DNA from 2 places in the Apibacter sp. B3546 genome. Region 2 is predicted to be linked to the other one. Evidence: riboswitches for the same ligand, from Rfam matches in the RefSeq annotation. Region 2 holds a riboswitch; the other holds the start of a gene.
What was found. Region 2 has a riboswitch for cobalamin ahead of GFU93_RS01990 (TonB-dependent receptor). Riboswitches for the same ligand answer to the same signal wherever they lie in the genome.
Positions count from the first base shown of each region.

Region 1 (3,409 bases), on a different contig from region 2:
GTGAACCAATACATCTATACCTATTTTTTCTTGGAATCGTATTGTTTTTTCAATTTCCTTTTTAATCAGCGCTTCATATTCTAAAGGTGTTATCAATCCTTTTTTTAGTTTAGATCTCCAACTTCGGACTTCGGATGTCTGAGGAAATGAGCCGATCGTAGTTGTTGCAAATAAAGGCAACTGCAAAGCTTCAGATTGTTTTTTCTTTCGTTCTGAAAATACGGAATTTCTTTTATCTTCAACATTTTCTATATTCCTTATTTTTTCTTTTACTTTTTCGTTATGTATTAAAGCTGATGTTTTTCTGCTAGTTGCAGCCGCTACATTTTCCTGTAATTTTTTTTGTAAATCCGGGGAATCTTCTTTTGCCGCAAGCTTTTTTAAGGTTACTACTTCATCGATTTTCTGTTTTGCAAAAGCCAACCAATTTTTAATTTCCGATGAAAGGGCTTTTGTATCTGTTTCCAATTCCAAGTCAACTGGACTATGAAGAAGTGAACAAGAAGGAGCTATTAAAATTCGGTCTTTACCAATTTTGGAAACAGCTTTTTGAATAAGTTTCAATGATTTTTCGAAATCATTTTTCCATATATTTCTTCCATCAACGATTCCTAAAGAAAGGATAAGTTTTTCCGGAATATTTTCTAAAACTTCATCTAATTGTTCCGGACAACGTACCAAATCAATATGTAATGCCTGTACGGGTAGATTAAAAGCAAGTGCTAAATTGTCTTTCAATCCGTCAAAATAGGTAGTTAGTATTTTATTTATATAAGGAAATTGTTTATGAATTTCTTTATAAGCATATTGGAAGGATTCTTTCGCTTTTTCATCTAAATCCAAAGCTAAGAAAGGCTCATCAAACTGCACCCATTCAACACCTTCTGCCTTTAATTTATTTAGGATTTCTATATAGACAGGAAGAATATTTTTTAGTAAATCCAGCTTATTGAAGTTTTCCTCTTTTTCTTTTCCCAACAACAAATAAGATACAGGGCCTATTATAACCGGCTTTGTATGGATTCCCGCATTTTTAGCTTCTAAATATTCATCAATAATTTTTGTTGAAAACAAGGAAAATTTCTGATTACTTTCAAATTCAGGGACAATGTAATGATAATTGGTATCAAACCATTTGGTCATTTCCATGGCTTTTATATCAATGCCTTCTTTTTGATGTCCTCTGGCCATGGCAAAATATAAATCTAATTCTGTATTTGATTTATCCAGTATTACCTTATTATATCTTTTAGGGATAGCTCCGACCATTAGTGACATATCAAGTACCTGATCATAATAAGAAAAATCATTAGATGGGATCCAATCAATCCCTAATTCTTTTTGAGTTACCCAGTTTCGGTGCCGGATATCTTTACTTGTTATCATCAGTTCTTCGACTGACGCTTTACCTGCCCAATATTTTTCACAGGCTTTTTTAAGTTCTCTGTCACTACCAATACGCGGATAGCCAAGATTGTGTGTTTGCATTTTTATAACTTTTTAAACGATTATATTATAAAAAGCTCTTATTGCTAAACTTCACAATGCTCTCTTTCTTTGTTAAATAAAATCAAATTTCAAAACAATTTTGACATACAAGTAAACTAATTATTCTAATGATCTTAAAGTTTCTTGTAGCCCAATTATATTTTTTGTGATCTTGCTTTTACTCGCGAAAGCATTGTCAATTAAGAACAGGCAGGTCTCCTGGCTTATAACATTTTATCTACCTTCTCACCTTTTAAATCGGCAATGGTTTTATTGATAAAATTTTTTTAGGTTACTTACAGTTGCGCGTCAGCTCATGATTCACACATGATTCCCTATTAAGTCGTTTTTACACAGCACCTTATTCTTGTTGATAAAGAAATTAAGTAAAGAACTTATATATACAAAGATAAAAAACCTTTGCTTTTATCTCTTTATTAAAATAAATAAAAATTAAAACTTGGTTTTTGTTTTTATTTTACTACTATTTTATGTTTTTATTAGTACAATTCTTTAAGTTGATCCTTAGAAAATCCTTTAAACTCAGATAAGTTTCCATTTTTAATCTTTAATGCCCATTCAGGATCTGCAAGTAGTGCTCTTCCTACTGCTATTAAATCAAATTCGCCTGCATCTAATCTTCTATTTAATTCGTTAAGAAAATTATCAGAAGCTTCAAAACTTTGTCCTTTGAATGCCCCTAAGAAATCTCCGGTGAGCCCCACAGATCCAACACTTATGGAAGGTTTGCCCGTTATTTTTTTTGCCCATCCTGCAAAATTTAAATCAGAATTTTCAAATTCGGGCTCCCAAAATCTTCGTTGTGAGCAATGAAAAATATCAACTCCGGCATCTGATAACGGTAGTAACCATTCTTCCATTTCTTCCGGTGTCTTTGCCAATTTAGCGGAATAATCTTGTTGTTTCCATTGTGATAAGCGTAAAATTATAGGAAAATCTTCTCCTACCGCATTTCGAACCGCTTTTACAACTTCAATGGCAAAACGACTCCTTTCGGCCAGGGTAGCTCCTCCCCATATATCATTTCTTTTATTGAGCTTATCCCAAAAGAATTGATCGATCAAATATCCGTGCGCTCCATGCAATTCCAGAGCATCAAAACCAATTTTTTTGGTTTGGTAAGCTGCTTCTGCAAAAGCCTCAATTGTATTTTCAATATCACTTTCGCTCATTTCTTTTCCGCCTTTTGTTTCCGGATTTAAAAGTCCGGATGGTCCCTCAAAAGGCTCTGATGGTTTCCAGTTTTTATGGGCCGGTATTATTCCCATATGCCAAAGTTGCGGAGCTATTTTACCACCTTTAGCATGAACTTCTTCAACCACCTTTTTCCAACCTTCTAAGGCTTGTTCTCCATAAAATACAGGTATATTTGGGTCGTTGGAAGATACCACCCTGCGAACAACGGTTCCTTCTGTAATAATTAAACCCACTTCGGCCTGTGCTCTTCTTTGATAATAATCAGCTATTTGTTTACCGGGTATTCCATCATAAGCAAATGATCGGGTCATAGGCGCCATGACTATCCTGTTTTTTAATGATAGTTTTTTTGATGTAAACGGTTGAAATAATTTGTGTACCATTTTAATTTATATCGTAGTTATTAGTTAATTTCATATTCTAAACGAATGGTAATGCTTGCTGTTTTTTTCTTGGATGATACATTAAATGCTCCTCCCCAAGAGTAATCATCTTCAGATGAATTTTGAGCAGTTATTTGAAAAACCCCTTGATTGGCATTTTTTAATTTGCCTAATTTACAACCGGCGTTAATTGCTATTTCTTCTGCTCTTTTTTTTGCATCTTTGGTTGCATCTGAAATCATCTGTATTTTTAAATCAGACAATTTAGTATAGTAATATAAAGGCGATCGGGAATAGAGCTCTACTCCGTTATTAATCAA
Region 1 is NZ_WINW01000036.1:43,458-46,866, forward strand. It holds gene metE (5-methyltetrahydropteroyltriglutamate--homocysteine S-methyltransferase) at 1-1,488, opposite strand, end outside; cobalamin riboswitch at 1,680-1,867, opposite strand; gene GFU93_RS08015 (NADH:flavin oxidoreductase) at 1,989-3,089, opposite strand; gene GFU93_RS08020 (SIMPL domain-containing protein) at 3,110-3,409, opposite strand, start outside.
Region 1: it holds a riboswitch for cobalamin, as region 2 does, so the genes downstream of both, metE (5-methyltetrahydropteroyltriglutamate--homocysteine S-methyltransferase) here and GFU93_RS01990 (TonB-dependent receptor) in region 2, are expected to answer to the same signal.

Region 2 (3,409 bases):
TTCTTCTGCTACCAATTCCTATCATAATTATGGATTTGATTTTGATGTTAATCAACTTAATTATTTAATTAATGAAAAATGGTATAATGATGCATTTGATCCCATGCAAAATTTTCCTAAGGATTTCTCAGAAGATTACATCCTATCATTTTTGAAAATTGAAAATAACCAAAAAATAAAACCGGAAGAATGGAAAAAATGGTCAGAAAAATTTAAAAATCAATATAGGATTCAGGGGTGTGTTGTTGATGATTAAAAATATCATTTATTAAATTAATCAAATCAAAGAGCAAAAAAAATAAGCAGTGATTTACTGCTTACTTTTTTTAATATCATAAATTAATCTAAGAAGTCATTACTCCTCTTCATCATCTTCGTATTTTTCGATTTCAGCATCGCAAAAATCGAATGCTTGTTGAATCAATGAATTTACTTCATTAGCAACCTCTTCCTCTTCTCCTTCCAAATCATCAAACCATTCAACCTCCTCTTCTTCTACATTTAATATAAATCTAGGATACTCTGTATGCACAACAAATAAATCTTCAGGAAAATCTGAATTGTCTGCCATTAAAAACTTAGGTAATTTCATATTGTCTTTATTTAAATTTTTATTCGTCTAATAATTCTTTTAACTTAATTAATTCTGCCTTCACTAACTCTAAACGAGCAATGATTTCAACTTTTTTGGATAAATTTTTTTGTGATTGTAAAACAACTTTTGCTCCTTCTAAGGTATATCCTTTTTCTTTTACTAAATGAAAAATTATTTTAAAATTTTCAATATCTTTTGGGGTAAAAAAACGGTCACCTTTTTTATTCTTTTTGGGTGAAATACTATCAAATTCTTTTTCCCAAAACCTTATAAGTGAAGTATTAACATTAAAAGCCTGTGCTACTTCGCCTATAGAATAATATAATTTTTCAGGAAGTTGTACGTTCATTATTCAAATCTAATGATTTTTTAATTCAACTTACTATTGTTCGTTTAAAAAATTAATCTTTTTTTAGAATTATTAGTACTACCCAAATAATCTATAAGGATGCCCTAAAAATATTTATTTATATTTGCCTAAATTTGGTGATTGTTATTTACCGATAAATACGCAATCTTAAAAGGGAATTCGGTGAAAATCCGAAACAGGCCCGCTGCTGTAATCTTCTAGTACGTTTTAAGAGATATACCACTGAGGAGTTGCTTTCTTGGGAAGGTTCTTAAAATGAAGTAAGTCAGAATACCTGCCAAATTTAACTATAGTTTTACAAGTTTACAAGCTTTCGTGGAACAAGGCTGAAACATTAAAAGCATTTCATATTCACTTTTCCTGTTTACTTTTCCGGAAACTAGTTTACTATATCTGTAATTTAAGATATTCGACTCCATGATGATGAACATCAATCATAAATATAGTGTATTTGCTTTTTTATTAAGCCTGATGAGTCCATTATCTTATTCCCAAGAAAAAAAAGACAGCATTACTGTAACAGAATTACAGGAAATACTGGCAACGGGAAAAAGAAATGATAAGGGAATAATTCCTTTCCAAGAATTGAAAGGAAAAGAATTAGAAAATCGAAACAGCTCTTCAGTAGCTGATGCCGTACGATTATTTTCAGGAATTCAACTTAAAGATTATGGAGGTGTAGGAGGAATGAAAACAGTTAACATTCGAGGAATGGGAAGCGAACACGTGGGGGTATTTTATGATGGAATAGCCATAGGAAATGCTCAAAATGGTATGGTTGACTTAGGAAAATTTTCCATGGATAATTTAGAATCAATATCAGTATACAACGGACAAAAAAGTCAAATTTTCCAACCCGCTAAAGATTTCGGCTCTGCGGGAAGTATCTATTTAACTACCAAACGTCCTGTTTTTACGGGTGAAAAAAAAACTAATATAGGTGCCACCTATCGTTCCGGATCGTTTCATTTAATTAACCCCTCCCTCCTATGGGAACAAAAATTATCCTCATTAATTTCATCTTCTCTTACTATGGAATATATTAATTCAGATGGAAAATATAAATTTCAACAAAAGAAAGGTAATTGGGATACGATCGCTGTAAGACAAAATGGTAACATAAGTGCTTTTCGAACAGAAGGAAATTTATTTGGTACCCTACCTAATGGTAAATGGAATCTGAAAGGATATTATTATGATTCAAGCAGAGGAATACCCGGTGCTGTTTTAAAGAATTCGTATAAAAGGTATCAGTTTGCTCAACAATGGGATCGTAATTTCTTTTTGCAGGGTTCTTTTGAAAAAATAATCAGCACAAAATACAGTATAGCATTAAACGCTAAATATGCTCATGATTTTACCCATTATAAAAATTTAGAGGTTTTTAATGACCCTATTTGGGGAAATAAATATTCCAATCGTATTAACAATACTTATAAGCAAGATGAACTATATATTTCATCTTCACAACTGTTTACTTTATTTTCTTTTTGGGATATTTCTGTATCTGCAGATTACCAACATAACGGAATGAATGCCGATTTAAAAAATTTCGCTTCTCCTTCGAGAAATACAGAAATGATCGCTTTAGCTACTGCTTTTCATTGGGATAAAATTAAAATTCAAACAAGTGTTTTAGGTACATTTGTACAAGATAAAACGAAACACATGAACGGTATGGGTACAGCTTCAGACAGAAATGAATTTACTCCTGCTGTTTTCTTAAATTACCAACCTTCACATTCTAAAGATATTAGCATTCATGGTTTTTACAAGAGAATTTTTAGAATGCCAACATTTAATGATTTATACTATACGGATTTTGGAAATTCAAATTTAAAACCGGAATATACTAATCAGTTTGATGCAGGTATTCGTATCAATAAAAACTTTACTTCCGGTAGTTTTACTCATTTTGATTTTACTATTGATGCCTATTATAATACGGTCAAAGATAAAATCATAGCTTATCCTAAAGGACAACAATTTCGTTGGACCATGTTAAATTTTGGTAAAGCACGTATAAAAGGGTTAGACTTATCTTCTAAGACTTCAATAGTAATAAAAAACGTTTTAGTTTCAACCCTGATAACCTATACGTATGAAGATGCACAAAATTTATCTTCTCCTATTTTAAATTATAAAAATCAACTTCCTTATATACCTTGGCACAGTGGGACACTTACTCTAGAAGCTGCTTACAGAGATTGGAATCTAAATTATAGCTTTATGTATACGGGAGAACGGTACAATTCTCCTTCAAATAATCCTGAAAATCATGTAAAAGCTTGGTATACTCATGATATACAACTTTCAAGAGAATTATTTTTAACTCATATCAAATGCAAAGCATCTTTACAAATCAATAATATTTTTAATAAATATTACGACATAGTAGCCAATTATCCCATGCCGGGTAGAAACTATACGATCATCATTAAATT
Region 2 is NZ_WINW01000002.1:416,335-419,743, forward strand. It holds gene GFU93_RS01975 (glycosyltransferase family 2 protein) at 1-256, shown strand, start outside; gene GFU93_RS01980 (hypothetical protein) at 356-592, opposite strand; gene GFU93_RS01985 (MerR family transcriptional regulator) at 612-944, opposite strand; cobalamin riboswitch at 1,063-1,262, shown strand; gene GFU93_RS01990 (TonB-dependent receptor) at 1,437-3,409, shown strand, end outside.